3 regions of the Microbacterium sp. BE35 genome follow, and region 3 is predicted to be linked to each of the others. Evidence: predicted binding sites of a transcription regulator. Region 3 holds the regulator's gene; each other region holds the start of a gene.
The links. Region 3 encodes HrcA, which represses chaperone genes, less so after heat shock. Its sites were predicted from a motif close to TTNGCACTCGNNNNNNNCGAGTGCNAA; they were not measured.

Region 1 (9,778 bases), on a different contig from region 3:
CTGAACGCCTCGATCACCCACCTGATCAGGACTGAGGCCGGCTGGGAGCTCGCGGCCTTCTCGGATGTCGCCCACCTCGAGCGCGAGGGTGCCGACGTCACGGCTCATCCCGGGGATCCCGATGTCCAGCCACGTTGAGGCGGTGACCGAATCGCTCCTTCGGGAGTGGGGCCTGCCCGACCCGGGCGAGTCGAAGAAGTCCCGCGGCGATGTGGTGGTCGTCGGCGGCTCGCGCAGCTCACCGGGTGCCGTGCTCCTCGCGGGCGAGTCGGCGCTGCGCGTCGGCGCGGGGCGCGTCGCGCTCGCGGTGCCGCAGTCGATCGACGCCCAGGTCGGCATCGCCCTTCCGGAAGCGGGCATCCTCGCGCTCCCCGACGATGCCGAGGCGCCGCTGAGCGCAGAGCTGGGAGAGAAGGTCGCGGCCGCCGACGCCGTGCTGGTCGGACCCGGCTTCAGCGACGCCGACGAGACGCGGGCGACGCTGCTCGCCGTCGCTGCGACGGGTCCGCGCCTGATCGTGCTCGATGCGTTCGCCCTCGGGGTGCTTCCCGAGATCGATCGGGGCGGCCTCCCCGATGAGGTCATCCTCAACCCGAACAGGGACGAGGCGAGGATCCTGCTCGGCCGCGAGCTCGCCGACGACGTCGCCGACGTCTGCGAGATCGCCCGGAGGTTCGATGCCGTCGTCAACTGCTACGGCGTGGTGGCGCGCGCCGACGGGCGCACGTGGCGGATCGACGAGGGCGACGGCGGATTGGGAACGTCGGGGAGCGGCGATGTGCTCGCCGGCGCGATCGCGGGAATCGCCGCGCGCGGCGTGGACCCTGCCCGAGCGGCCGTGTGGGGTTCGTGGGCGCACGCCCGGGCGGGCGTCAGGCTCGGCGAGCGCATCGGTCTCGGCTACCTGGCGCGTGATCTCGCGAGCGAGTTGACCCTGGCCGTGCACAGCCTCAGCCGGTGACGAGGGCAGCCAGACCGCCCCTGCGATCGCCGGGACTGTGTGCAGCGATGCTCAGCTGTGCGGGACCGCGTCCACCACTGCGCCCGCGATCGTCGCACCGCTCGGCGCGGCGTACGAGAAGCGGTCGCCGGGGAGCAGGCCCGCGATCGCCTGGCCGAGCGGCGAATCGGGGGAGTAGACGGCGAAGTCGGAATCCGCGCCGAGGAGGGTGCGCGAGCCGAGCAGGAACGTCTCCCGCGATCGGTCCGCGTCGAAGTCGACTGTCACGCGCATGCCGGGCTCGACGATGCCGTCGTCCGGGCGCTCGCCGACCTGGGCGCGGCGGATGATGCCGCGCAGCTCCAGCGCGCGGACCTGGGTCTGCTCGTCCTCGGCGCCCTCGCGCACGAGCAGTTCGAGCTCCTCCTGCAGCTGACGCAGAGCGTCCTGCGTGAGCCAGATCGGCTCCTCCACAACAGACACGGCAAACCTCCACAGCCGGGACAGATGAAGTTCCCGAGCCTAGCGGTTCGCGTCGTGGGGTGCACGGCGAGCAGGCGAGCCGCCCACTCGCGCTCGCCTACCTGCGTTGTTCGAAGGCTCCCGCGGTGACGGGAATCGCGACGGCCGCCACGATGCAGAGCAGGCCCACGACGAACACCAGCGCGGGCAGGACCGGTGACGCGAACGACAGCCCCAGGATCACCATCCCGCCGACCATGAGGATCAGATAGAGCACGAAGAGCAGCATCGCCAACCTCCAGGATCGCCTTCCTCATTGATACTCCTCACCGGCCCGTCGCGGGAGGGGCGCCGTCCCTGGCATCGGACTCGGGTGGGCGCGAGAATGACGCCATGAGACTTGTGCAGGTTGCTCAGCACGCCGATGACCTCGATCGCGCCGCAGGCTTCTACAGCTCTCTCCTCGGCGCCGACGCGACGGCGGTGTTCGATCCGCCGGGCCTGCTGTTCTTCGACCTCGACGGCGTGCGGCTGCTGCTGGACCGCAACGCCCCGACCGCGCTGCTGTACCTGCACGTCGACGACGTGGCCGCCGCCCTGGAGCGGATCGGCGATCGGGCCGAGGTCGTCTCGGCGCCGCACGTGATCTTCACCCACGAGGACGACACCCTCGGACCGGCAGGTCACGACGAGTGGCAGGCATTCGTCGAGGACTCCGAAGGCAACACCGTCGGCCTCATCTCGTTCCGGCCCGTCGCCTCCTGAGGGGCGCCATGGTGCACGACGGATGGCCGTGAGATGAGGCATCCTGCTCGTATCGAGTCGGTAACGGGAGTCAGAGTGCACGCTCCTGTCGCGTTAGCCTGGTCGCGATGAGCGCCTACGTCTCGGCGTTCGAGCTGTTCTCCATCGGCGTAGGACCCTCGAGCTCCCACACGGTCGGTCCCATGCGGGCCGCCCACGATTTCGTCGTCCGCCTGCGCGAAGGAGGGGTTCTGCCGCAGGTCGGCCGCGTCACCTGCACGCTGCACGGCTCACTCGGAGCCACGGGCATCGGCCACGGCACGCCCGACGCCGTCGTCGCGGGGTTGCAGGGTCTCGAACCCGAGACGGTGGATCCGGATGCTGTGCGCTCCGCGTGGAGCGCCTGGCCCGACGATCGCGCGCTCGAGCTCGCCGGCACGCACGCGGTCCCGTTCCGGCGCGGCGACGTCGTGTTCGCGCCGCGCACCAGGCTGCCCGGCCACCCCAACGCCATGACCCTCCAAGCGTGGACCTCGCCCGGCGACGGACCTGCGCGTGCGCTCTCCGCGCCCGGAGTGCGCGAGACGGGCTCGTCTGCGGCTCTCGAACCCGCGGCGGCGACGGATGCCGGACTCCTCGTCCGCGAGACCTACTACTCCGTCGGCGGCGGCTTCATCCGCCGCGAAGGTGACGCTGCGCCCGGCTCAGCGGCCGCAGGGGAGCCCGCACACGCGTTCCCCCTGGACTTCTCCAGCGCCAAGGAGCTGCTCGCCGTGTGCGACGAGCGGGGCATCACGATCGCCGAGGCCGCGCGCATCAACGAGGAATCGCTGCGCCCCGACGAGGACATCGCCGAGGGGCTGGACGCGATCTGGGACGCGATGGCCGCGTGCGTCGAGGCGGGTCTGCGGGCCGGGGGCCTCCTCCCCGGGATGCTGGGCGTCAAGCGCCGCGCCGCGTCGATCCGCGCGCAGCTCGAGGCGGCCGAGGCCGACGGCCGCCGGGAACTCCCAGGCGAGTGGCTCGGCGCCTTCGCGCTCGCGGTGAACGAGGAGAACGCGGCCGGCGGCCGTGTCGTGACGGCGCCGACGAACGGCGCCGCCGGCATCGTCCCCGCCGTCGCGATGTACTGGTGGCGCTTCCTGGCGGACTCCGGTCTCGGCGCCGGCAATGCGGTGACACCGTACGGCGAGCTGGTCGGCAGCGCCCTGCTCGGGTATCACGGGCACGCTGCGACCGCCGAGGAGGCCGCAGGCTGGGACGACGAGCAGGTGGCGGAGGCGAACCGTCGCCGAGGCATCCGTCGATTCCTCCTCACCGCCACCGCGCTGGGCTCTCTGTTCAAGGCCAACGCGTCGATCTCGGGCGCCGAGGGCGGGTGTCAGGCCGAGGTGGGATCGGCGTGCGCGATGGCCGCGGGCGGCCTCACCGCCGTGATGGGCGGCACGAACCGGCAGATCGAGAACGCCGCCGAGATCGCCATGGAGCACCACCTCGGCCTCACCTGCGACCCGGTGGGCGGACTCGTGCAGATCCCGTGCATCGAGCGCAACGCGATCGCCGCGTCGACAGCCGTCACAGCCGCGCGCCTCGCCCTGCGCGGCGACGGCTCGCACTACGTCTCGCTCGACGCGGTGGTCGAGACCATGCGCCAGACCGGCATCGACATGTCGCACAAGTACAAGGAGACGAGCGAAGGCGGTCTCGCGGTCAACGTCATCGAGTGCTGAAGCCGAGTGCTGGCCTCCGAAGGCCGGCGGTGGTCTCGTTCGTTCACGGCGAACGCTCCACGGCTTAGCACTCGCATGTCGAGAGTGCTAATCTGGTCCCAGTTGAGCCGGTACGGCTCAACTTTCGACGAGAGGAGATAATCATGGCCACCAACGACCCGTTCCGGGACCTCGACCGCCTTGCTGCCGGTCTCTTCGACACGCGCCGCGGCCCCCGCCGCATGCCGATGGACCTGTACCGCGACGGCGACCACTACATCCTGACGGCCGACCTTCCGGGCATCGACCCGGGTTCGGTCGACATCGACGTCGACGGACAGCTGCTGACCATCCGCGCGGAGCGCACGCTGACGAGCGGCGACGACGTCAAGTGGATCACGCGCGAACGAGAGGCGGCGAGCTTCCTGCGCCAGCTCAACCTGGGCCAGGGCATCGACACCGAGCGCATCTCCGCGAGCTACAACAACGGCGTGCTGAGCGTGACGATCCCGGTCAGCGAGAAGGCGAAGCCGCGCAAGATCGAGGTGATGTCCGAGGGCGGCGCGCCGACGATCACGGCGCATGAGTCCGACGCGCCCCAGCCGATCGAGCAGTAGGACCATCCCAGAACGGATGCCTCCCCGCCGACGCGGCGGCGAGGCATCCGTTCTGTCGTCTACGCTCGTGCGGTTCCGGTGAAGTGCCTGCGGCACCGGGCCTGGTAGGACTCGATCCCTCCGACGTGCGCCGGCGCCGGCACGCCGGCATCGCCGGTGGGAGCCTCGGCGATTCGCTGGTGGAACGCGGCGTCTTCGCCGCAGACCGCGCACACGGCGGTGAGCTTTACGACGTCCTCGGCGATCGCCATCAGCGCCGGCAGCGGCTCGAACGGCCGGCCGTCGAACATGACGCACAGCCCTGACACCACCACGGTCACGCCATCGGCGACCAGCCCGTCGACGGCGGGGACGAGGTCGGACCCGAAGAACTGCGCCTCGTCGATGGCGACGAGGTCGAGCCCGCGGCCTTCGACGCCAGCGACGAGCGAGGCTACGTCGGGCACCGAGCGCGAGGGCACGCTCAGCCCGGAGTGGGAGCTCACCAGTCCCGCGCCCCGCCGATCGTCCAGTGCGTGGCTCACCACCTCGACCTCGAGCCCCGCGATGCGCGCGCGGCGGACGCGGCGCAGCAGCTCCTCCGACTTTCCGGCGAACATCGGACCGCACACCACCTGTAGCCGGGACTGCCTGGTCGCACGCATGCCGCCACCCTATGTCCGGTTCTGCGCGAGGCGCATGAGACGACGCGCGAACGACGGTCGCCATGGGCGCCGGGGAGCGAGGACGGCGGATCAGCCCCCCGCGCGGCGTCCTCGCCGCACACGGCCGACCGTCTCCCCGGCGGCGACGCCGGTCAGCACGAGGCCCGCGGCGATCGAGAGGGTGAGCGTGTCGAGCACGCTCGCGGCGGTCGCGAGAAGCGCGAGCGCGAGCACCCCCGCGAGCTGTGCGCGCGCCCAGCGCCGCTCGAGCAGGTGGCGGAAGAGCACCGTGCCCGCGAGGAACAGCATCGGCCCGCCGATGACCGCGATCGCCGCGGCGACGTCGTGGTCGTGCGGGTGCGCGAGGGCGTCCTTGTCGCCCACGCTGATCACGACGATCCCCGCCACGATCGGGAGGTGCATCCACGTGTAGGCGGTGCGTGCCAGGCGACCCGGCGTGTCCGACGCCTCGATGGTCTCGGCGCCGACCCGCTCGCCGTGGTCGAAGTAGATCCACCACGCCGCCGCCGCGGTCGCGAACGCGGTGACGAGCGCGGCCACGGATGCCGGCGACGACTCGGTCTCGGCGAAGACGAAGCCGGTGACGAGCATGCCCTCGCCGAGCGCGATCAGCACGAAGAGCGCGGTCCGTTCGGCGATGTGGGGGCCCGACAGGTCCCAGCGGTCGAGGCGCACCTTGCCGAGGCCGGGGACGGGGAACGCGAGGAGCGTCCCCGCGAGCTCGATCCCGAGCGCGAGCGCCCACAGCGGCAGCTGCCACGGCAGCGGCAGCAGCGCGCCGACCACCCACAACACGGCGCTCGCGACAGTCCAGGCGAGCACCGCGGTGAAGTCCCTCGACACGGCCGGGTCATGGCGCGCGGTCGCCCATACGATGAACGCCGTTCGCCCCACCTGGAGGATGACGTAGGCGATCGCGAAGGCCCAGGCGCGCTCGCCGAAGGCTTCGGCGATCGAGACGCTCATGACCAGCGACACGAACGCGAGCCCGATGACGGCGCCGCGAACCGGCAGCGTCACCGGGTCGAGCCAGTTCGTGACCCAGGTCGTCGACACCCACGCCCACCACAGCGCGCACACCATGATCACGCCCTCGAGTACTCCGAGAGGGCTTTGATTCTCGTAGAGATAGGCCGACAGCTGCGTCAGCGCGAACACGAACACGAGGTCGAAGAAGAGCTCGATGTACGTCACCCGATCGGCGCGCGGAGTGTCCGTCGGCCTCATCACGTTCCGCGTCATCCCGAAGGGCATGCCCCACATCCTGTCATCGCGCGCCGGCGCGACGGCGATCTCGCCCCTGGACGGCGTGCCAGCCGCAGGGGCACTATTCATCTCGTGACGAACAATGCGGAGACGGATGCTGTGAGCGTGCGTGGTCTGCACGTCAGGCGCGGCAAGACGGAGGTCTTCACCGGGCTCGATCTCGATATCCCGCGGGGGCAGATCACCGGACTGCTCGGACCGTCGGGGTGCGGCAAGACCACGCTGATGCGATCGATCGTGGGTGTGCAGAAGGTGGCGGGCGGCGAGGTGACGGTTCTCGGCGAACCCGCCGGTTCGCGCGCGCTGCGCAAGCAGGTCGCGTACGACACGCAGGCGGCCTCGGTCTACGGCGACCTCACCATCCAGCAGAACCTGCGCTATTTCGCGCGTCTGGTCGACGCGCCCCGCACCGACGTCGATCGCGTCATCGAGCAGGTCGGTCTCGCCGACCAGCGTGACCAGACCATCGACTCGCTCTCGGGGGGACAGGAGAGCCGCGTCTCGCTCGCGGTCGCCATGCTCGGGGCGCCCGAGCTGCTCGTGCTCGACGAACCCACGGTGGGCCTGGATCCGCTGCTGCGCGCCGAGCTGTGGGGAGTCTTCCGCGGCCTCGCCGACGCCGGCGCGACGCTCATCGTCTCGAGCCACGTCATGGACGAAGCCCTCCGGTGCGACCGCCTCGTGCTCATGCGCGCGGGCCGGATCATCGCCGACACGACCCCCGACGGGCTCTTCGCCGACACCGGGACGACGGACCCGGATGCCGCGTTCCTCACGCTCATCGAGCGCGACGCCGTTCGCCCAGCCCAGGGACCGGAAGAAGCGGCTCAGGGACCGGCGCCATCGGCCGGTGAGCCTGCCGAACCCCACCCGCTCACGCGTCGTGAGGCGCGCGAGCAGGCCGAGCATGCGCACCACGCGGACGAGGGGAGCACCTCATGAACGGTGTGCTGACGCTCGCGACCGCCGGGCGCGTGTTACGGCAGCTCAGCCACGACCCGCGCTCGATCGCGCTCATGCTCGTGGCGCCGAGTCTGCTCGTCGGCCTGTTCGCGTGGCTGTTCAGCGATCAGGAAGGTGTCTTCGACCAGTTCGGCGGTCCGATCCTGGCGCTGTTCCCCTTCATCGTGATGTTCCTGATCACCTCGATCACGACGCTCCGCGAGCGACGGTCGGGAACCCTCGAGCGCCTCATGACCACGCCCATCGCGAAAGCCGACTTCATCGTCGGCTACGGGCTGGCCTTCGGGCTCATGGCCACGCTGCAGGCGGTCATCACCGTCACCTTCGCGGTGTGGGTGTGCGGGCTCCAGGTCGACGGGCCGCTGTGGCAGCTCGGCCTCGTCGCCGTCGTCGACGCGATCCTCGGCACCGCGCTGGGACTCCTGGCGAGCGCGTTCGCGCGGACCGAGTTCCAGGCGGTGCAGTTCATGCCGCTCATCGTGTTCCCGCAGATCATCCTGGGCGGCCTGTTCATGCCCCGCGAGGACATGCCCGAGGCGCTGTACCAGATCTCGAAGATCCTGCCGCTGAGCTACGCGATCGACACGATCAACGCGGTCACCGACGGCGACGAGGGCTGGGACGTCTTCGGTCCACTGCTCATCGTGGTCGCGTTCGCCGTGGGCGCGCTGATCCTCGCGTCGCTGACCCTTCGGAGGCGGACTCCGTAGCCCGACGGCTCAGCAGCTGGGCCGCTTCTTGCGCAGCTTCGCGGTCAGGTCGCGCAGCTGGGAGAGCTCGTCGTCCGAGAGCAACGACATCCGCTCCGCGATGGCCTTGCCGTGGGCACTGGCGATGCGGCGGAACAAGGAGGCCCCGGCATCCGTCGCGTGCACGAGCGCTCCGCGCCCGTCGTCGGGGTCGGCGCACTTGGTGATCAGTCCGCGCGCGACCATGCGGTCGACGAGCCGTGAGACGCTCGGCTGGCTGATGAGCATGTTCGCAGTCACGTCGCGCAGGCGCGCGGTGAGGTCGTCGGCGCGGGTGACCGTCAGGAGCACGTCGTACTCGGCCTGACTCAGCGTCTCGTCGTCGAAATCGTCGTTGATGTCGCCGAACACCTCGTGCTGCGCGCGGAAGAGACTCTCCCACGCGTCGATGGCGAGACGGCGATCGGTCATAGCGTCAAGATTAGAGCCTCGCACCGACCCTAGGCTGGCCCCATGGCGTCTTCTGCAGTCGGGTCGTGGCGCACGCATCGTCTCGGAGCCGTGGGGCTCGTGCTCGCCCTGCTCGCCGGAGTGCTGCTCGCCGGCCTGAACCCGAGCCCGGCGCACGCGGGCGTCGACGACTTCTCGTTCGAGAGCCTCGACGTGCAGTACCAGCTGGGCCGTGCCGAGGACGGCACCAGCACCCTGACGGTCGTCGAGACGTTCGTGGCGCTGTTCCCCGAGTTCGACCAGAACCGGGGCATGCGCCGCGCCATTCCCGACAGCTACCTGGGCGCACCCCTGCACCCCGAGCTCGTCTCGATCACCGACGAGACCGGCGCGCCCCGCGCGGAGGAGACGGAATCGGAGGACGGCTACTACTCGATGACGTCGCGAGCCGACGACTTCGTCCACGGCCGTCAGACGTACGTCTTCACCTACACGCTCCAGAACGTCACGCACCACTTCGCCGACACCGGGGTCGACGAGTTCTACTGGAACGTCAACGGCGTCGAGTGGCCGCAGCCCTTCGGCCGCATCACCGCGCGCGTGACGATGCCGGCCGACCTCGGGGCCGCGCGAACCGGCGCGCAGGCCTGCTATGTCGGCTACCAAGGCTCGACGCAGACCTGCCCGATCGACGATGCCGACGGGACGACCGTTGCCTCGTCCCTGAACGTGCAGCCGTACCAGACGATGACGATCGCGATCGGGTTCGAGCCCGACACGTTCACCGAATTCGACCCGGGCTACTTCGTGTCGCCGTGGGGCTGGCTGCAGAGCGGGGTGGCCGTGCTCGGACTCGGCACCGCGGTCGCGCTGGCTGCCGTCACCCGCCGTCGTCATCTGCGCGACGAGCCCGGACGCTCCGTCATCATCGCGGAGTACACGCCGCCGCGCGGCATAGACGCCCTCGAGAGCGCCGTGCTGCTCGGCCGCACCACGAAAGCGATCCCGGCCGAGGTGCTCGAGCAGGCGGTGGTGGGCAGCATCCGTATCGAAGAGGGCCCGCCCAAGTGGTTCGGCGGCACGAAGCTGAAGGCCGTGCTGGTGGACCCGTCCCTCGCCGACGGAGACGGACGGATGCTGCTGCCCGGCCTGTTCCCGACGGGCGTGCCGGGCGAGGAGTTCGAATTCGGCCGCTCCGACACGAGGTTCTCGACGACCGCGCAGAAGGTGCTGAAGGCGGCCGCGTCGGAGCTGTCGGCGCGGGGCCTTCGGC
Region 2 (9,778 bases), on a different contig from region 3:
CTGGGTCGAGTGCGAGGCCGGCGACTACATGCTGCTCAGGGCCTTCTGCCCCCAGGCCTGCTACGCGGGCGGACCCGAGCCCTTCCGATACCTGCTGTACAAGGACGTCAACCGCCAGATCCGGCTCACGTGACGAGGGGCGAACGGGGGAGTCCACACATGAGCGAACGGATGCCGCAGCACGATCTCGTCGTGCGCGGCCGTCGCGTGCTCACCGACAGCGTGTTCCGGCCGTGCGAGATCGGCGTCACCGCTGGGGTCGTCGTGGCGATCGAGCCCCATGGCGCGGGACTGCGCGGACGCGAGGAAGTCGAGCTGCAGAACGACGAGGCGCTGCTGCCGGGACTCGTCGACACGCACGTGCATGTCGACGAACCCGGCCGCACCGAATGGGAGGGGTTCGCCTCGGCCACGAAGGCCGCTGCGGCCGGCGGCGTCACGACCATCGTCGACATGCCCCTCAACAGCGTCCCGCCGACCGTCTCGGTCGAGGCGCTGGGGATCAAGCGCCGGGCCGCACGGTCCCAGGTGTTCGTCGACGTCGGGTTCTGGGGCGGGGCGGTCCCCGGCAACACGCGGGAGCTCGGCCCGTTGCACGACGCCGGGGTGTTCGGGTTCAAGTGCTTCCTGCTGCCCTCGGGCGTGGACGAGTTCCCTCCGCTCGATGCCGCGGAGATGGAGCGCGACATGGCCGAACTCGCCGGGTTCGGCGGGCTGCTCATCGTGCACGCGGAGGACGCGGCGACGATCGAGCACGCCCCCCACGCGCAGGGGGCCCGTTACGACCGGTTCCTCGCCTCGCGCCCGCACACGGCGGAGGACGTCGCCATCGCCGAGGTGATCGACCGCGCGCGCCGCACCGGGGCCCGCGCGCACATCCTGCACCTCTCATCGTCCGACGCGCTCCCGCTCATCGCCGCCGCCAAGCGTGACGGCGTGCGCCTCACCGTTGAGACGTGCCCGCACTATCTGACGTTGACCGCGGAGGACGTCCTGGACGGGGCGACCGCCTTCAAGTGCTGTCCGCCGATCCGTGAGGCGGCCAACCGCGAGCGGCTCTGGGAGGGACTCGTCGACGGAACGATCGACTGCATCGTCACGGACCATTCGCCCGCCACCATCGACCTCAAGGCGCCCGCCGACGGCGACTTCGCCGTCGCATGGGGCGGTGTCTCTTCACTTCAACTGGGGCTGCCCGTCGTCTGGACCGAGGCCCGCCGACGCGGCATCCCGCTCGAGAAGGTGGTGGAATGGATGTCGGCGCGTCCGGCGGCCCTGACGGGCCTCGCCCGCAAGGGCGGGATCGCGCTCGGCTTCGACGCCGACCTGTCGGTGTTCGCACCCGATGACGGGTTCGTCGTCGACGTCGCCCGTCTGCACCACAAGAATCCCGTCTCGCCGTACGACGGCGGCGCCCTGTCGGGCGTCGTACGCGAGACCTTCCTGCGGGGCGAGCGGGTCGACTTCGCCGAGCCCCGTGGTCGCCTGCTGCGTCGCGGCGCGGCCTGAGCGCCGACACCGGCCCTCTCCGGCCGGGTGAGACGTGACGATACGGAAGAAGAGTGAGATGTCGGCAGATCCCTATGGCAGCGGTGCAGAAGTCCTCGAGGCGGAGGACGACCTGCGGTCGCTGATCACCCCGCGTCCCGCGCGCCACCGCGCCGTGGACCCGGCGATCGCGCGCTCGTGGCTGCTCGTCCCCGGGACCCGCCCGGACTCGTTCGACGACATGGCGGCGTCGCGCGCCGATGCGGTCGTGCTCGACATCGAGGATGCCGTCGACCCGAGCAACAAGCCGCAGGCGCGGCAGGACGTCACGGACTGGCTCCGTGGCGGCGGCCGTGCCTGGGTGCGCGTCAACGACGCGCTGAGCCCGTTCTGGGGCGAAGACCTCGCGGCGCTCGCGGGCATCCCCACGCTGCTCGGCATCATGCTCGCGAAGACCGAGTCGGCCGACCAGGTGACGAGTTCGTTCGACCGCCTCGGCGGCAACGTCCCCGTGGTGGCGCTCGTCGAGTCGGCGCTGGGCATGGAGGACGCCGCCCACATCGCGCGCGCCCGGGGCGCCTTCCGCCTCGCGTTCGGCAGCGGAGACTTCCGCCGCGACACCGGCATGAGCGCAGACGCCGAGGCGATGGCCTACCCGCGTGCGCGCCTGGTCGTCGCCAGCCGCGTGGGCGATCTGCCCGGGCCGATCGACGGTCCGACGGTGGGCAACAGCATGCCGACGCTGCGCGAGCACTCCGCGATCACGGTCTCGATGGGCATGACCGGCAAGCTCTGCCTCGCTGCCGAGCAGGCCCCCGTCATCAACGAGGTCATCTGCCCCACGCCGAGCGAGGTGCTGTGGGCACTGGACTTCCTGGCCGACTTCGAGGGCCGCGGTCGTGTGGTCCGCGACGGCAGCGACTTGCCCCGGCTCGGCCGGGCGCAGAAGATCGAGAAGCTGGCTCTCGCGTTCGGCGTGCACCCGACCTCGTGACCGGCGACGAGCGAAGAACCATCGAAGGGATGCACGACATGGCCGACATCCGCCTGAGCGAGGGCGACGCGAACCCCGGGTTCGCCCTGCCCGACTCCACCGGCACCGTGGTGCGGCCGGAGGACTTCGCCGGCCGCCGCCTCGTCGTGTACTTCTACCCGGCCGCGTTCACCCCCGGCTGCACGACCGAGGCGTGCGACTTCCGCGACAACCTCGCCTCGCTGCAGGCGGCGGGGGTCGCCGTCGTCGGCGTCTCGCCCGACTCGGTCGAGACGCTCGCGGAGTGGGCCCAGGCCGAGCAGCTGCAGTTCCCGCTCCTCTCCGACGAGGACCACGCCGTCGCGGAGGCATGGGGCGCGTGGGGCACCAAGGTCGTCAACGGTGAGGAGCGCGTGGGCCTCATCCGCTCGACGTTCGTGCTGGATGCCGACGGCACGGTGCAGTCCGCCGAGTACCGGGTCGACCCCAACGGCCACGTCGACCGCCTCCGCGCCCAGCTCGCCGCCTGAGCCCACCCGCCCGACAGGTACGCCGAAGCGATGGAGCTGGACGCGTTCAACCGCCTCGACGCCGAAGCCGCGCGAGCCGTGGTGCGCCGGTGCGTCGACATCGACCGGTGGGTCGATGCCGTCGTCAGCGGGCGGCCGTATGCGACGACCGCGGACCTCCTCGCGGCGGCGCGCACGAGCGCCGCGCCGTGGACGGTGGCCGAGATCGACGGTGCCCTCGCCCACCACCCCCGCATCGGCGAGCGCGCGAGCGGAGCGGGGGCCGAGGCATCCCTCTCGCGATCCGAGCAGGCGGGGATCGGGATGCCGTCCGCCGACGTCGCCGCCGCGCTCGCCGCAGGCAACCGCGCCTACGAGGAGAAGTTCTCGCGGGTCTTCCTCGTCCGGGCGGCCGGGCGCAGCGCCGACGAGATCCTCGGTGCGCTGAGCGAGCGGCTGGCCCACACTGAGGAGGAGGAGATGCCGGTCGTGGCGGAGCAGCTGCGGCAGATCGCGGTCCTCCGACTGGAAGGGATCATCGGTTCATGAGCCAGATCACGACGCACGTGCTGGATGCTGCGCTCGGAGGCCCTGCCCGCGGCGTCGGCGTCGTGCTGACCACGGCCGACGGGGCCGAGATCGCGTCCGGCGTGACCGACGGGGCGGGCCGGATCTCGGATCTGGGCCCGGAGCGTCTCGACGCCGGCACGTACCGGCTCACGTTCGCGACCGGCGACTTCTTCGCCGCGACGGGGCGCACCACGTTCTACCCGGTCGTGTCGATCGACTTCGCGGTCGCCGACGCCGACCAGCACTACCACGTGCCCCTGCTGCTCAGCCCGTTCGCGTACTCGACCTACCGGGGGAACTGACATGCCCGAGCCCGCGATCGTGCTCGGCGCGAACCAGTACGGCAAAGCCGAGGTGCGACTCGTCCGCATCGACCGGGACGGCCCGCGACACAGGATCACCGACTTCGACGTGACCTCGCAGCTGCGTGGCGATTTCGCCGCGGCCCACATGGAGGGGGACAATTCGCGGATCGTCGCCACCGACACGCAGAAGAACACGGTGTTCGCCTTCGCCCGCGACGGCGTCGGCACGCCCGAGGAGTTCCTGCTCCGGCTGGGACGCCACTTCACCGGGGAGTTCGACTGGGTCACCGGCGGACGCTGGGAGGCCGAGCAGTACACCTGGAACCGCATCCCCGTCGACGGTGCGGGGCACGACCACTCGTTCGTGCGCGGCGGCACAGAGACCCGCACGGCCGTGGTCACGTTCGTGGGAGCCGAGGCGACCGTCATCTCGGGGCTGCGCGATCTCGCGGTGCTGAAGTCCGCCGGGTCGGAGTTCCACGGGTTCGTGCGCGACCGGTACGCGACGCTCGCCGAGACGGACGACCGCATCCTCGCGACGTCCGTCACCGCGAGGTGGCGCTACAACCGCCTCGACGTCGGGTTCGACGAGTCCTACGCCGAAGTGCGCCGTCTGCTGCTCGAGGCATTCGCCCGGACGCACTCGCTCGCGCTGCAGCAGACCCTGTACGAGATGGGTCGGTGGGTCCTAGAGGCCCGCACCGAGATCGACGAGATCCGCTTCTCGATGTCGAACCTGCATCACTTCGCGGTGGACTTGACGCCGTTCGGGCTCGACAACCCCAACGAGGTCTTCTACGCCGCCGATCGCCCGTACGGGCTGATCGAGGCGACGGTGCTCCGCGACGGCGTGCCGGGGAACCACCCCGCGTGGCAGGGGATCGCCGGCTTCTGCTGAGGCCCTCGGCCCCACGCACGGAGAAGAATGCGTTGGGCCGTGTCAGCCCTTCGGCATGCGGCTCACGAAGCGGGTGGCGTCGACGCCCTTGCGGCGGGTCGGACGCGAGCGCTTCGGCTTGCCGCCGACGTAGAGCCAGCCGAGCAGCTCCTCGTTCTTCTTGAGGCCGTGGGCCTTCGCGACGGCCTTCGACCGGGTGTAGTCGCCGGTGCGCCAGAAGACGCCCCAGCCGGCCTCGTCGAGCACCAGGCTCAGCACGTGCGCGACTCCGGAGGCGACGGCCTCCTGCTCCCACCGCGGCACCTTATGCGTCTTGCTGTAGCTCGCCACCACCGCGATGAGCAGCGGCGCCCGCATCGGCTTGGACGACGTGCCCTTGTCGCCCTCGGCCTTGTTGATGGCCCGGCCCAGGCGCTGTCGATCGGCACCGCGCAGCTCGATGAGACGCCACGGGTGCAGCGACTTGTGGTCGGCGACGCGCCCGGCGGCGGCGACGAAATCGAGGAGCTCCTCGTGCGTAGGCGCCTCATCCGTCACCTTCGACCACGACCGCCGCGCGAGTGCGGCGTCGAGCGCGCCGGACATCACGCCGCGCCCTCGCCGGGCGTGAACTGCAGCGAGATCGAGTTCATGCAGTAGCGGTCGCCGGTGGGGGTGCCGAAGCCGTCGGGAAACACATGGCCCAGGTGCGAGCCGCAGTTCGCGCAGCGCACCTCGGTGCGCACCATGCCGTGGCTGTCGTCCTCGATGAGCTCGACCGCCTCGGGGCGGATGGACTCGTAGAAGCTCGGCCAGCCGCAGTGCGAGTCGAACTTCGTCCCGCTCTGGAACAGCTCGGCGCCGCACGCCGCGCACGTGTACAGTCCGGCGCGGCTCTCGTCGAGCAGCTCACCGGTCCAGGGCCGTTCGGTGCCCGCCTGGCGCAGCACGGCGTACTGATCGGGGGTCAGCTCGTCGCGCCACTCGGCTTCGCTCTTGTCGACGGCGTAGCTCATGGTTCCTCCTCGCCGCCCACTGCGGCCACGCTCCATTCAACCCCAGCTGCCGGGGCGGTGGGCCGCACCGGGTCGCCCGCATCCGTGAAACCCCACCGTGCGGACGAGACCTCGGGGTTTCCCCACGGTCTCGTCCTTCGACTGCGGTCTCACCGACGCGCGCGACGGGACGGGACGGTGTGGGCGAGGATGAGGGCATGGACGAGGCGGACGCACACGAGCGCGCGGCGGTCGTCGAGCGGTACGCGCGTTTCGCGCGCGACGAGGCGCCCGGCCGCTCGCCGCTGTACGCCGAGTGGGCGGACGGGGTCGCCTCCGATCCGGAGCTCGCCGCCATCCTCGCCCGCATCCCCGCCACTCGGCGGCAGCCGCCGCTCGTCTTCGCGGTGACCCGCATGCTCGGCGCCCCCGAGGGCGCGTTCCCGGCCTGGGCCGCGTGGCTCGTCGAGCACGGCGAGGAGGTCGTGGCCGAGGCATCCGTCCGTCGTCTGCAGACCAACGAGCCGCAGCGGTGTGCCGCCCTGCTCCCGGCGCTCGCGACGGTCGACGGGCCGATCGCACTGCTCGAAGTCGGCGCGAGCGGAGGGCTGTGCCTGTACCCCGACCGCTACTCGTACCGCTACCGGGGGAGCGGTGGCGTCCTCGCGCTCGATCCCGACGCCGGGGCCTCACCGGTGGTGCTCGAGTGTGACGTCACCGGCGAACCGCCGCTGCGGCTGCCGGAGGTCGTGTGGCGCGCCGGGATCGACCTCGAGCCGCTCGACGCGGCCGACGTGGGCGACCGTCGGTTCCTCATGAGCCTCGTGTGGCCGGGCGAGAGCGGAAGGACGGAGCGGATCGCCGCCGCCCTCGACATCGCCGCCGCAGAACCGCCGCACCTGATCGCCGGCGACGCATCCGACCCCGAGGTGCTGCGCGCGGCCGCCGCGCTCGCACCCGCCGACGCGACGCTCGTCATCAGCACGCCGGGGGTCCTGCCGCACATCCCGCGCGCCGGACGCGAACGCCTCCTCGATGCCGTGCGCACCCTCGACGCGGTCTGGATCACGATCGACCCGCCGGCGCTGCACGATCGGTGGCGGCCTCCCGTCGACGCCGCGTCGTGGGGCGGCTTCGTGCTCGGTCGCGGCGGTCACCCGCTCGCTGCGGTCGACCCGCTCGGCTCGTTCGTGCACTGGCGCGCGTGGCTCACGGGAGGAACGGATGCCGCGGGCTAGCGTGGAGGCGTGCCTCTGACCGACCGCGACCGCGCCATCCTCGACTTCGAGGCCGAGTGGCGCCGGCACGCGGGGGCCAAGGAGGAGGCCATCCGCTCCGACCTGGGCCTGTCGCCCGCGCGGTACTACCAGCTGCTCGGCCGCCTCATCGACACGACCGACGCGCAGGAGCACGACCCCATGCTCGTGAAGCGGCTCCGCCGGCTGCGCGAGGCGCGTCTGCACGAGCGCGCCGGCCGCGCCGCCGACGCGCGCTGACCCGCCGCCGCGCGCCACGCGGGCCGTCACGGACCGGGCGCCCGGGGTTCGGCGGGTAACATCGACGGGTGCCGACCACCAGCTTCCCCCGGGATCGTTTCGACGATGTGCCGGAGACGGACCGCGTCGGCGCCCACCGGGCCGAGAACCCCCGGATGCGGGGATGGGTCGTCCTGCTGTGGGCCGCGCTGGCCACCGTCGTGCTCATCGTCGTGGGCATCTTCGGCACACTGCTGGCGTCCGGACGCATCGAGCTGGTCCCCACGCCCACCCCGACCGTGGAACCGGTTCCCGAGGTGACGCCGGTCGTCGACGTGAACTACGACGTGATGATCCTCAACGCGACCCCCGAGCAGGGTCTCGCGACGCAGATGAAGGACGTCGTCGTCGGTGCGGGCTGGGCGGATGACAAGGTGACCGCGGGCGAGGCGGGGTCGCAGGACTTCCCGACGACCACCGTGTTCTACGTCGACCCGGCTGACGAAGCCGCGGCCGCGGGCCTCGCCGGCATCATCGGAGGCGCCGAGATCGAGCAGAGCGAGGCGTACCCCGCGACCACGGAGGGCGTGCCGCAGCTCACCGTCGTGATCGGTCTCGACCGCACGGCTGCGGGGCAGACCCCGGCCCCTACGCCCTGACCCGTCAAGCGCGTGTTTCGCGCCGGTAAACACTTGTGTGCCTGCATGTCAACAAGTGACGAAACGCGCGGATGCCGCGATTTGGCCTGCATACGATGAAGCCCTGCACCGCCGGCAACAGGAGAAACGCATGACCCAGGGCACCGTCAAATGGTTCAACGCCGAGAAGGGATTCGGCTTCATCACCGTCGCCGACGGCCAGGACGTCTTCGTCCACTACTCGAACATCGACATGTCGGGCTTCCGCGTGCTGGAGGAGGGGCAGACCGTGGAGTTCACGGTCGGCTCCGGCCAGAAGGGGCCGCAGGCCGAGTCCGTGCGCGTCGTCTGACGCCCGGCTCAGCGCCCGACGCTGAACCGACACCGGAGACGGGATGCCGAGAGGCGTCCCGTCTCCTTGCGTTTCAGCATCCGTCCCCGCGGCTTGCACTCGGTAGGGTCGAGTGCCAGAATGATTTAGCACTCGTCTTCATTGAGTGCTAATACCCAAAGCCAACGTTCCGGAGGGACGACACACACATGGCAAAGATCATCGCTTTCGACGAGGAGGCCCGTCGCGGCCTCGAGCGCGGCCTCAACATCCTGGCCGACGCCGTCAAGGTGACGCTCGGCCCGCGCGGTCGCAACGTCGTGCTCGAGAAGAAGTGGGGCGCCCCCACGATCACGAACGACGGTGTCTCCATCGCCAAGGAGATCGAGCTGGACGACCCGTACGAGAAGATCGGTGCGGAGCTCGTCAAGGAGGTCGCCAAGAAGACCGACGACGTCGCCGGTGACGGCACCACCACCGCGACCGTTCTGGCTCAGGCGCTCGTGCGCGAGGGCCTGCGCAACGTCGCGGCCGGCGCCGACCCCATCTCGCTCAAGAAGGGCATCGAGAAGGCCGTCGCCGCCATCACCGCCGAGCTGCTCGAGTCCGCCAAGGAGGTCGAGTCCAAGGACCAGATCGCCGCCACGGCGTCGATCTCGGCCGCCGACCCCGAGATCGGCCAGCTCATCGCCGAGGCCATCGACAAGGTGGGCAAGGAGGGCGTCGTCACCGTCGAGGAGTCGCAGACCTTCGGCACCGAGCTCGAGCTCACCGAGGGCATGCGCTTCGACAAGGGCTACATCAACCCCTACTTCGTCACGGACCCGGAGCGCCAGGAGGCGGTCTTCGAGGACCCGTACATCCTCATCGCGAACCAGAAGATCTCGAACATCAAGGACCTTCTGCCCGTCGTCGACAAGGTGATCCAGGACGGCAAGGAGCTCGTCATCATCGCCGAGGACGTCGAGGGCGAGGCTCTCGCGACGCTCGTGCTCAACAAGATCCGCGGCATCTTCAAGTCGGTCGCCGTCAAGGCCCCCGGCTTCGGCGACCGTCGCAAGGCGCAGCTGCAGGACATCGCGATCCTCACCGGCGGCCAGGTCATCACCGAGGAGGTCGGTCTCAAGCTCGAGAACGCCACCCTCGACCTGCTCGGCCGTGCGCGCAAGGTCATCGTCACCAAGGACGAGACGACCATCGTCGAGGGCGCCGGTGAGGCCGGCCAGATCGAGGGTCGCGTGACCCAGATCCGCCGCGAGATCGACAACACCGACAGCGACTACGACCGCGAGAAGCTCCAGGAGCGCCTCGCCAAGCTCGCCGGCGGCGTTGCCGTCATCAAGGCGGGCGCGGCCACCGAGGTCGAGCTCAAGGAGCGCAAGCACCGCATCGAGGACGCCGTCCGCAACGCGAAGGCTGCCGTCGAGGAGGGCATCGTCGCCGGTGGTGGCGTCGCGCTCATCCAGTCGGGCCGCAAGGCTCTCGACTCGCTCGAGCTCACCGGTGACGAGGCGACCGGTGCCAACATCGTGCGCGTCGCGATCGAGGCTCCGCTGAAGCAGATCGCCCTCAACGCGGGTCTCGAGCCCGGTGTCGTGGCGAACAAGGTGTCGGAGC
Region 3 (9,778 bases):
CTCCCGTATCCCGAGGACCACGCCCGCGACCTCGGCTTCGTGAACGTCTCGGCGAGCCTCGGTCAGCTCATCGGCCCACTCCTCGGCGCCGGTCTCGTCGCCCTCGTGGGCGGCTTCTGGCTGCTGTTCCTCGTGGGAGGCATCCTGTCGATCGCGGGCGGACTGATGACGTATGCGATCCGCAGCCGGGAGCGCGCCGCGTCAGCCTTGTGAGGCCTCGAGAGTCGTGAGCGCCACCTCGAGCACCGCGTCGAACACGCGCGGCCGCATCACCGTCACGTGATGGGTCGTCCGCGGTACGACGATGAGCTCGGCGTGCTGGGCGACCCTCATGAACAGCTTCTCGTTCACGCGGAGCTGGTCCCACTGCCCGTTGACGAACCACAGCGGCACGTCGATGCGATGCAGGGCCGCGAGCAGGTCGAGCACCGAGAGGCTGCGCAGCGCGACGTCTTGGGCATCCAGCGCGTACCCGCCGGCCCCGAAATCGGCGCGGGTCTCTTCGGGGAGGATGCGGTCGAGCATGCGATCGGTGAGCCACATGCCACGATCGGGCAGGGCGTCGAAGCCGCGGGCGAGCACGCGGTACGTGGCGAGCGCGACGCCGCGAGGGATCGCGGTGCAGGATGCCGCGATGAATCCCGCGACCGGTGGCGGCTTCTCGGCGCCCACGTACTCGATGCACAGCAGGCCGCCCATCGAGTGCCCCGACAGCAGCACCGGGCCGCGCTCCGCCGCTGCGCGCACCGCGGAGTCGATCGTCTCGAACACCGTCTCGAGCGTGAAATCCTCGGCCATCCGCGAGCCGTGGCCGGGAAGGTCCACGGCCGTGACGGGATTGCCTCGGGCCGTCAGGTACTCCTCCTGGGCGCGCCACATGGTCGCAGACGTCCGGATGCCGTGCACGAGCACGACCTGGACGACCATGACGCCAGGGTAGCCGCGCGCGCCCGCTTAGCATGGCGGCATGCCCGAGATCGCCCCGCACGTCGCGCGCATGCCGGGTTCCGGTGTGCGTCACATCCTCGAGCGCGCCCTGCGCCGCCCCGGCACGATCATCCTCGCGGTGGGCGAGCCGGGAGAGGTCGCCGGGGAGCGGATCAGGGATGCCGCCTCCCAGGCGTGGCGCGAGGGTGCGATCCGCTACACCCCGAACGGCGGGATCCCGGCGCTCCGGGAAGCGATCCGGGACAAGCTCGCTCGCGAGAACGCCCTCGACGTCGACCTCGAGCAGATCTGGGTGACGGTCGGCGCGACCCAGGCGCTGCATCTGGCGATGGCGCTCACCCTGTCGCAGGGCGACGAAGTGCTCGTGCCCGACCCCGGCTACACGACTTTCACGATGAACGCCCATCTCCTGCAGGCGACGCCGGTGCCGTATCCGCTGCGCCCCGGGCGCGCGTTCCAGCCCGATCTCGCCGAGCTCGAGTCGCTGGTCACGCCGCGGACGCGAGGAATCATCGTGAACACCCCCTCCAACCCGCTCGGGTCGACGTTCGACCGCCCGACGCTGGAGGCGCTGATCGCTCTGGCGCGCCGCCACGACCTGTGGCTCATCAGCGACGAGGTGTATGAGCGCTTCACGTGGGGCGAGCGCCACGTGAGCCCCGCGACCCTCGATGACGACGGCCGCGTGCTGTCGGTGTTCTCGATGTCGAAGACCTACGCGATGACCGGAGCGCGGGTCGGGTGGCTGGTCACACCTCCGGGATGGCGGCAGACCATGCTGCGCGTGCAGGAGTCCGTGGTCAGCTGCGTCGATGAGCCGTCGCAGCGGGCGGCCGCCGAGGCGCTCACCGGCGACCAGGCGGCGGTCGGGCGCAGTGCGGCGCACTACCGCGACAACCTCGCCGCCGCGACGGCGCTCCTCGACGCACGGGGTCTGCGCTACCTCGACCCCACAGGGGCGTTCTATCTCTGGATCGACGTCGCGCATGTCTCCGGCGGCGATGTCGTCGCGTGGTGCGAGCGGTTCCTCGACGAGGAGGGGGTCGCCGTCGCTCCGGGAAGCGCGTTCGGCGCCTCGGGCGAGGGCTGGATCCGCGTGTGCGTGGCCAGCGACCGCGACGAGCTGCTCGAAGGGCTGAGTCGCATCCCCGCTCCGGCCCGACCCTGACACCGGCCCCGGGGTTCGTCGAGGGGCGCGCACCCGTACAATCGTCTGGACATGTCACCGCGCGCCCTGAAGCCCCTCGAGCCCTCTGCCACGCCGCCCGAGCTGATCCGCAACTTCTGCATCATCGCCCACATCGACCACGGCAAGTCGACGTTGGCCGACCGCATGCTGCAGATCACCGGTGTCGTCTCCGACCGCGACATGCGCGCGCAGTACCTCGACCGCATGGACATCGAGCGCGAGCGCGGCATCACGATCAAGTCGCAGGCCGTGCGCATGCCGTGGGCCGCCGCCGATCAGACCTTCGCGCTCAACATGATCGACACCCCCGGCCACGTGGACTTCACCTATGAGGTCTCGCGTTCGCTGGCCGCCTGCGAGGGTGCGATCCTCCTGGTCGACGCCGCGCAGGGCATCGAGGCGCAGACCCTCGCGAACCTGTATCTCGCGCTCGAGAACGACCTGCACATCATCCCCGTGCTCAACAAGATCGACCTGCCGGCCGCCGACCCCGAGAAGTACGCCGCAGAGCTGGCCGGCCTCATCGGCGGTTCGCCCGACGACGTGCTGCGAGTGAGCGGCAAGACCGGGATGGGCGTCGAGACGCTGCTCGACCGCATCGTCGAGCAGATCCCCGCTCCGAAGGGGAACGCGGATGCCCCGGCCCGCGCCATGATCTTCGACTCGGTGTACGACTCCTACCGCGGCGTCGTGACGTACGTCCGCATGGTCGACGGCAAGCTGGAGCCGCGCGAGCGCATCCAGATGATGTCGACGAAGGCGACGCACGACCTCCTCGAGATCGGCGTGTCGAGCCCGGAGCCCGTCCCCACGAAGGGGCTCGGCGTCGGTGAGGTCGGCTATCTGATCACCGGCGTGAAGGACGTACGCCAATCCAAGGTCGGCGACACCGTCACCAACCAGCGCAAGCCCGCGACCGAGGCGCTCGCCGGCTATACCGACCCGAAGCCGATGGTCTTCTCGGGGATCTATCCCATCGACCAGAGCGACTACGCCGACCTGCGTGAGGCGCTCGACAAGCTCAAGCTGTCGGACGCATCCCTGCAGTATGAGCCCGAGACATCGGTGGCGCTCGGCTTCGGCTTCCGCTGCGGCTTCCTGGGACTTCTGCACCTCGAGATCATCACCGAGCGCCTTTCGCGCGAGTTCGACCTCGACCTCATCACGACCGCGCCCTCGGTGACGTACGAGGTCACCACCGACACCGGCGACACCGTCGTCGTCACCAACCCGAGCGAGTACCCTGACGGGCGCGTCGCGGAGGTGTCCGAGCCGGTCGTGAAGGTCGGCATCCTGCTGCCCAAGGACTACGTCGGCACCGTCATGGAGCTGTGCCAGTCCCGCCGTGGGTCCCTCCTGGGCATGGACTACCTCAGCGAGGACCGCGTCGAGCTGCGCTATCACATGCCCCTCGGCGAGATCGTGTTCGACTTCTTCGATCAGCTCAAGTCCAAGACGCAGGGCTACGCGAGTCTCGACTACGAGCCCGCAGGCTCTCAGACCGCCGACCTCGTCAAGGTCGACATCCTGCTCCAGGGCGACAAGGTCGACGCGTTCAGCTCGATCGTGCACCGCGAGAAGGCGTACGCCTACGGCACGATGATGACCGAGCGGCTGCGCAAGCTCATCCCGCGCCAGCAGTTCGAGGTGCCCATCCAGGCAGCCATCGGCGCCCGCATCATCGCCCGCGAGAACATCCGCGCGATGCGCAAGGACGTCCTCGCCAAGTGCTACGGCGGTGACATCTCCCGCAAGCGCAAGCTCCTCGAGAAGCAGAAGGAGGGAAAGAAGCGCATGAAGATGGTCGGTCGCGTCGAGGTCCCCCAGGAGGCGTTCATCGCCGCGCTCTCAGGCGACGTCGAGGGTCCTGCCAAGAAGTGATGCGACTCGCGAAGTAGGCTGGAATCCATGCGTCGAGGAACCTTCCGTGACGACACCGTCGACTATGCCGCTGTCGGGGCGACCCAAGCGCCGGACCTGATGCAGTATCCGCCGGAGCGCAGCATCCCGGCGGAGCAGTCCTGGCGGATCGGCAGCGGGGAAGCCCGCTTCCGCGCCGCGAGCGAAGCGCTCATGTCATGGACCGCGCAGCGCGGTGCCGGGCTCGAGGTCAGCGACGTGCGCCCCGCGTCCGGGCCCATGTACTCGGGGGTGAGCTTCGACGCGGAGGGCAACCCCGTCAAGCCCAGCCGATCCGAGGCCGAGCAGCGCTTCGACGTCGACGGCACCCCGTTCGTCGGCGCGGGCACGACGATCCGCGTCGACGGCCGCGTCAAGGGGCTCCGTGCCGACGCGGAGCTTCGCGTCATCTTCGCCGTCGAAGAGCCTCGGCGGGTCGGCTTCGCGCTCGGGACCGTCAGCGACTCCGTGGTGAGCGGCGAGGAGTCGTTCATGCTCGACTGGTACGACAACGACGAGGTGTGGTTCACCGTCCGCGCGTTCGACGCGCCCCGTGCCGTGCTGTACCGGATGCTCCCGGGGCTCACGAAGCGCCGTCGTCGCGAGCTGTTCACGCGGTACCTGCGCGCGATCTCGCCGCTGTACACGACCCCCGCGTGAGGCGCTGATGGGCTCCGCTCTTCCGCTCGGCGAGCCCGTTCCCTCGGACGGCTCGCTGCCGCCCGGCACGCGCATCGATCCGGCCGCCGACTTCAGCGTGTATCTGCACGTCCCCTTCTGCCGTGTCCGCTGCGGCTACTGCGACTTCAACACGTACACGTCGTCCGAGCTGCGCGGCGCCCGACAGGACGAGTACGCCGACACGCTCCTTCGTGAGATCGCGCTGTCGGCGCCCGTTCTCGAGCGCGCCGGAGGCAACCGCCCCGCGTCGACGGTGTTCTTCGGCGGCGGCACGCCGACTCTCCTCCCGCCCGGCGACCTCGCACGCATGCTGGCCGGCGTGCGCGACACGTTCGGCATCGCCGACGGCGCCGAGATCACGGTCGAGGCCAACCCCGACACGGTGACGCCTGCGGTGGCGGCCGAGCTCGCGGCATCCGGTGTCACGCGCCTGTCCATCGGCATGCAGTCCGCCGTCCCGCACGTCCTGGCCGCCCTCGATCGCACGCACGATCCCGACAACGTCCGCACCGCGGTGGCTGCGGCGCGCGAGACGGGGCTCGACGTCAGCGTCGACCTCATCTACGGCGCTCCGGGCGAATCGCTCGACGACTGGCGCACCTCGCTCGAGGCGGCTGTGTCCCTCGAGTCAGACCACATCTCCGCGTACGCGCTCATCATCGAGGACGGGACCAAGCTCGCCCGCCAGATCCGCCGTGGCGAGGTCGTCGCACCCGACGACGACCTGCAAGCCGACATGTACGAGCTCGCCGACGATCTGCTCGGGGAAGCAGGGTTCGATTGGTACGAGGTGTCGAACTGGGCGCGCGGCGACGCGCACCGCTCCCGCCACAACCTCGCCTACTGGGTCGGCGCCGATTGGTGGGGCTTCGGCCCCGGCGCGCACAGCCACGTCGCGGGCGTGCGGTTCTGGAACGTCAAGCACCCTGCCGCCTACGCGCAACGGCTGGCCGCGGGGCAGTCGCCGGCCGCCGGACGGGAGATCCCGGATGCCGCGGCCAGGAACCTCGAGAGCATGCTGCTGCGCACCCGCATCCGCGAGGGGCTCCCCGTCGAGGAGCTCCTCGGCGAAGGCCGTCACGCGGTAGCCGCGCTGATCGCGGACGGACTCATCGAGGGTCCTGCCGCCCTGCGCGGGAGGGTCGTGCTCACGCGGCGTGGGCGTCTGCTCGCCGATGCGGTGGTGCGGGCGCTCACCGATTAGCCCGGAGCGATCGTGCGTGGGACGGCTTCGCAATCTGTCTCGGCGTCGCTCGACGATCCTGACAGGGCCATCGGATAGAATTGGCACTCCAGTCATGCGAGTGCCAGCTGCGGCGTGAGGAGGCGGGATGGTCAGCGAACGGGGTCTGCAGGTGCTGCGGGCGATCGTCCAGGACTACGTCGACACGCGCGAGCCGGTCGGCAGCAAGGCGATCGTCGAACGGCACGCCTTCGGAGTGTCGGCCGCGACGATCCGCAACGACATGGCGCTGCTCGAGGACGAAGAGCTCATCGTCGCACCGCACACCTCGTCGGGCCGCGTACCGACGGACAAGGGCTACCGCGTCTTCGTAGACCATCTCGCGGAGCTCCGGCCGCTGTCGCCGGCCCAGCGGGCGGCCATCGCCTCGTTCCTCGACGGCTCCGGCGACCTCGACGACGTCCTCGTGCGCACCGTGCGCGCCCTCACGCAGCTGACCGGCCAGGTCGCGATCGTGCAGTACCCCTCGTTCGCGCGCGCGACGGTCACCCACGTCGAGCTGGTCCAGCTCGGCGGCGGACGGATGCTGGTGATCGTCGTCACCGACACGGGACGCGTGTCGCAGCGCCTGACCTTCGTCGGCGAGGAATTCGACGACGTCGACCTCGCGCACATCCGTGCGGGGCTCGGCACCCTGCTGGTCGGCCGGCCCGTCCGCGAAGGACTGCAGCGCATCGCCGAGCGCCTCGAAGGACGGGATGCGCAGGCTCCGGCGCACGAGCGCGCGACCGACGAGATCGTCCGCGCCGTCGCCGAGGAGCTCGAGGAGTTCCGCCAGGACAAGCTCGTGATGGCCGGCAGCGCCAACCTGGCACGCCGAGAATCCGACTTCCGCGGCAGCATCTATCCGCTCCTCGAGGCGATCGAGGAGCAGGTGACGCTGCTGCGGCTGATGGGGGAGATGGTCGCCGACGAGCAGGGACTCGCGGCGAGCATCGGCCGCGAGAACGAGGCGTTCGGCCTGGCCGAGGCATCCGTCGTCGCCAGCGACTACGACGCGACGGGCTCTCTCGCCCGCGTCGGCGTGCTGGGCCCGACGCGCATGGATTACCCCACGAACCTCGCGACGGTCCGCGCCGTCGCGCGCTATCTCACGCGCATGCTCGAGCAGGACGACAGCTCCCGCTGACGCACGCGCGCACACACGATCCCGCGGCGCGGCCGCGGCAGGAAGGCGAAAGTGGCTGACCACTACGAGGTCCTCGGCGTCTCACGCGACGCCTCCACCGACGAGATCAAGAAAGCGTACCGGCGGCTGGCCCGTCAGCTGCACCCGGATGTGAACCCGGGCGAGGAGGCATCCGAGCGCTTCAAGCTCGTGACGCACGCGTACGACGTCCTCAGCGACCCCGAGCAGCGCGCCCGCTACGACATGGGCGGCGGTGACTCGCCGTTCGGCGGCGCCGGCGGCTTCGGCGGGTTCAACGACATCTTCGAGACGTTCTTCGGCGCGGCGGGCGGCTCGCGCGGGGGCCGGCCCCGATCGCGCCGCGAGCGCGGCCAGGACGCCCTCGTCCGTGTCACGCTCGAGCTCGGCGATGTCGTGTTCGGCACGCACCGCGACATCGAGGTCGACACGGCCGTGGTGTGCGAGACCTGTCAGGGCTCCTGCTGCCAGCCCGGGACGAGCCCCGTCACGTGCGACATCTGCCACGGCACCGGCAATGTGCAGCGACAGGTGCGCAGCCTCCTCGGCAACGTCGTCACGACGCAGCCGTGCAACGTGTGCCAGGGCTACGGCACCACCATCCCGTACCCGTGCGCCACCTGCCAGGGCCAGGGCCGCGTGCGCGCCCGCCGCACCGTGTCGCTCGACATCCCGGCCGGCGTCGAGACCGGGCTCCGCCTGCAGCTGCCGGGCTCGGGCGAGGTCGGCCCGGCCGGCGGCCCCAACGGCGACCTGTACATCGAGGTCACGGTGCAGCCGCACGAGGTGTTCAGCCGTGACGGCGACGACCTGCTGGCGACGCTCGAAGTGTCGATGCCCGACGCGATCCTCGGCACGACGACGACCATCCAGTCGCTCGACGGCCCGGTCGACCTCGAGGTGCGGGCAGGCGTGCAGGCGGGAGACATCCTGACGATCAAGGGCCGCGGCATCACGCCGCTGCGCGGCTCGCAGCGCGGCGACCTCAAGGTCGGCGTGCACGTGGTCACGCCCACGCGCCTCGACCACAAGGAGCGCGCCCTCATCGAGGACTTCGCGAAGCGCACCAAGGCGCCGGCCCCCAAGCTCGCCGAGTTCCACCAGGGCCTGTTCGCGAAGCTCCGCGATCGCTTCCGGAACAGCTGACCGGTGGCACTGCACTTCCTCCTCGACCAGCCCGTCGGCGCCGCTCCCGGCGACGCCGTGACGCTCACCGGTGCGGAGGCCCACCACGCCTCGACGGTGCGCCGGGTGCGCATCGGCGAGGAGGTCACGGTCGGCGACGGGCGCGGAGCGTGGCTGACCGGCACGGTCGAGTCGGTCGCGCCCCGCGAGGTGATCGTGCGCATCGACGGACGGACGGATGCCGCAGCCCCGAGCCCGCGGATCGTGCTCGTGCAGGCGCTGGCCAAGGGGGATCGGGACGAGCTCGCCGTGCAGGCGGCGACCGAGCTCGGCGTCGACGAGATCGTGCCGTGGCAGGCCGCACGCAGCGTCTCGCGATGGGACGCGGCGAAGGCCGTGAAGGGCCGCGCCCGCTGGGCCACCATCGTGCGGGAGGCCGCGAAGCAGGCCCACCGCGTGTGGGTGCCGGCGGTGGCGGAGCTGACCACGACCGCGGCGCTCGCGCGCCGGGCGCCGGAATCCGTCGTGCTGGTCCTCGAGCCGACGGCCACAGAGCGGCTCAGCGCGCTCGCGGTGGAGCCCGATGAGGAGCGCGACGTCGTGCTCGTCGTCGGACCCGAAGGCGGCATCGCCCCCGAAGAGCTCGACGCCCTCGCGTCCGCGGGCGCGCGACTCGTGCGCCTCGGCGACACCGTGCTGCGCACGTCGACCGCGGGTCCCGCGGCGCTGGCTGTCGTCAGCACCGCACTCGGGCGGTGGTGACGGTTCGACAGGATCACCCGACCGGTCCCGGATCCTGCCGAGGGGCCCCGTCGGTAGACTTGCGACATGAGTGGACATTCGATCTTCACGCGCATCCTGGACGGCGATATCCCGTCCGAGATCATCGCAGAGACCGAGAACGCATTCGCCATCCGTGACATCGCCCCGAAGGCGCCTGTGCACCTGCTGGTGATCCCCAAGACCGAGGAGTACCGCAACGTCGTCGAGCTCGCCGCGGGCGACCCGGCCCTCATGGCCGAGCTCGTGGGACTCGCGAACACGGTCGCCGCCGAGCATTCGGACGGCGATTTCCGCCTGGTCTTCAACACCGGCCCGAACGCGGGCCAGACCATCTTCCACGTGCACGCCCATGTGCTCGCGGGGGGCCTCGAAGAGAAGAGCATCGGTGCCTGATCAACCCGGTCATGAGACGGTGAGCGACCACGTCGAGGTCGACGGCGTCGCGATGGTGCAGCTCCTCGGTCCGCAGGACCGACTGCTGCGGGTCGTCGAGAAGGAGCACCCGGGTGTCGATGTGCACGTGCGCGGCAACGAGATCACGCTCACGGGCGAGGCGCCGGCCGTCGCCGCGGCGCGGACGCTCGTCGACGAGCTGCTCGCGATGACGAAGGCGGGCCAGTCGCTCGGCGAGGACGACGTCGCGTCGTCGAACCGCATCCTCCGCAGCGAAGCCGGGCTCCGCCCGTCGGAGGTGCTCGGCGAGGCCATCCTGTCGTCGCGCGGCAAGGTCATCCGCCCGAAGACCCTCGGCCAGAAGGCGTAC

Region 1: a site for HrcA is predicted at 3,941-3,967, ahead of J2Y46_RS00610 (Hsp20/alpha crystallin family protein). Genes of this name have one in related genera too.
Region 2: a site for HrcA is predicted at 8,308-8,334, ahead of groL (chaperonin GroEL). Genes of this name have one in related genera too.

Annotation. Positions count from the first base shown of each region.
Region 1 is NZ_JAVDXD010000001.1:117,283-127,060, reverse strand. It holds gene J2Y46_RS00640 (histidine phosphatase family protein) at 1-138, shown strand, start outside; gene J2Y46_RS00635 (NAD(P)H-hydrate dehydratase) at 143-961, shown strand; gene J2Y46_RS00630 (GreA/GreB family elongation factor) at 1,013-1,423, opposite strand; gene J2Y46_RS00625 (hypothetical protein) at 1,521-1,691, opposite strand; gene J2Y46_RS00620 (VOC family protein) at 1,796-2,167, shown strand; gene J2Y46_RS00615 (L-serine ammonia-lyase, iron-sulfur-dependent, subunit alpha) at 2,275-3,876, shown strand; gene J2Y46_RS00610 (Hsp20/alpha crystallin family protein) at 4,020-4,472, shown strand; gene J2Y46_RS00605 (thymidine kinase) at 4,532-5,116, opposite strand; gene J2Y46_RS00600 (low temperature requirement protein A) at 5,207-6,331, opposite strand; gene J2Y46_RS00595 (hypothetical protein) at 6,321-6,479, shown strand; gene J2Y46_RS00590 (ABC transporter ATP-binding protein) at 6,476-7,345, shown strand; gene J2Y46_RS00585 (ABC transporter permease) at 7,342-8,076, shown strand; gene J2Y46_RS00580 (MarR family winged helix-turn-helix transcriptional regulator) at 8,086-8,526, opposite strand; gene J2Y46_RS00575 (DUF2207 domain-containing protein) at 8,569-9,778, shown strand, end outside.
Region 2 is NZ_JAVDXD010000005.1:22,827-32,604, reverse strand. It holds gene J2Y46_RS16045 (bifunctional allantoicase/(S)-ureidoglycine aminohydrolase) at 1-133, shown strand, start outside; gene allB (allantoinase AllB) at 160-1,509, shown strand; gene J2Y46_RS16035 (CoA ester lyase) at 1,568-2,482, shown strand; gene bcp (thioredoxin-dependent thiol peroxidase) at 2,521-2,991, shown strand; gene uraD (2-oxo-4-hydroxy-4-carboxy-5-ureidoimidazoline decarboxylase) at 3,022-3,519, shown strand; gene uraH (hydroxyisourate hydrolase) at 3,516-3,842, shown strand; gene pucL (factor-independent urate hydroxylase) at 3,844-4,743, shown strand; gene J2Y46_RS16010 (nitroreductase family protein) at 4,786-5,328, opposite strand; gene msrB (peptide-methionine (R)-S-oxide reductase MsrB) at 5,328-5,738, opposite strand; gene J2Y46_RS16000 (DUF2332 domain-containing protein) at 5,936-6,955, shown strand; gene J2Y46_RS15995 (DUF3263 domain-containing protein) at 6,965-7,213, shown strand; gene J2Y46_RS15990 (LytR C-terminal domain-containing protein) at 7,282-7,851, shown strand; gene J2Y46_RS15985 (cold-shock protein) at 7,982-8,182, shown strand; gene groL (chaperonin GroEL) at 8,371-9,778, shown strand, end outside.
Region 3 is NZ_JAVDXD010000003.1:442,117-451,894, forward strand. It holds gene J2Y46_RS13520 (MFS transporter) at 1-213, shown strand, start outside; gene J2Y46_RS13525 (alpha/beta fold hydrolase) at 202-927, opposite strand; gene J2Y46_RS13530 (pyridoxal phosphate-dependent aminotransferase) at 968-2,116, shown strand; gene lepA (translation elongation factor 4) at 2,168-4,018, shown strand; gene J2Y46_RS13540 (DUF1990 family protein) at 4,046-4,696, shown strand; gene hemW (radical SAM family heme chaperone HemW) at 4,704-5,921, shown strand; gene hrcA (heat-inducible transcriptional repressor HrcA) at 6,049-7,089, shown strand; gene dnaJ (molecular chaperone DnaJ) at 7,141-8,253, shown strand; gene J2Y46_RS13560 (16S rRNA (uracil(1498)-N(3))-methyltransferase) at 8,257-8,994, shown strand; gene J2Y46_RS13565 (HIT domain-containing protein) at 9,061-9,408, shown strand; gene J2Y46_RS13570 (PhoH family protein) at 9,461-9,778, shown strand, end outside.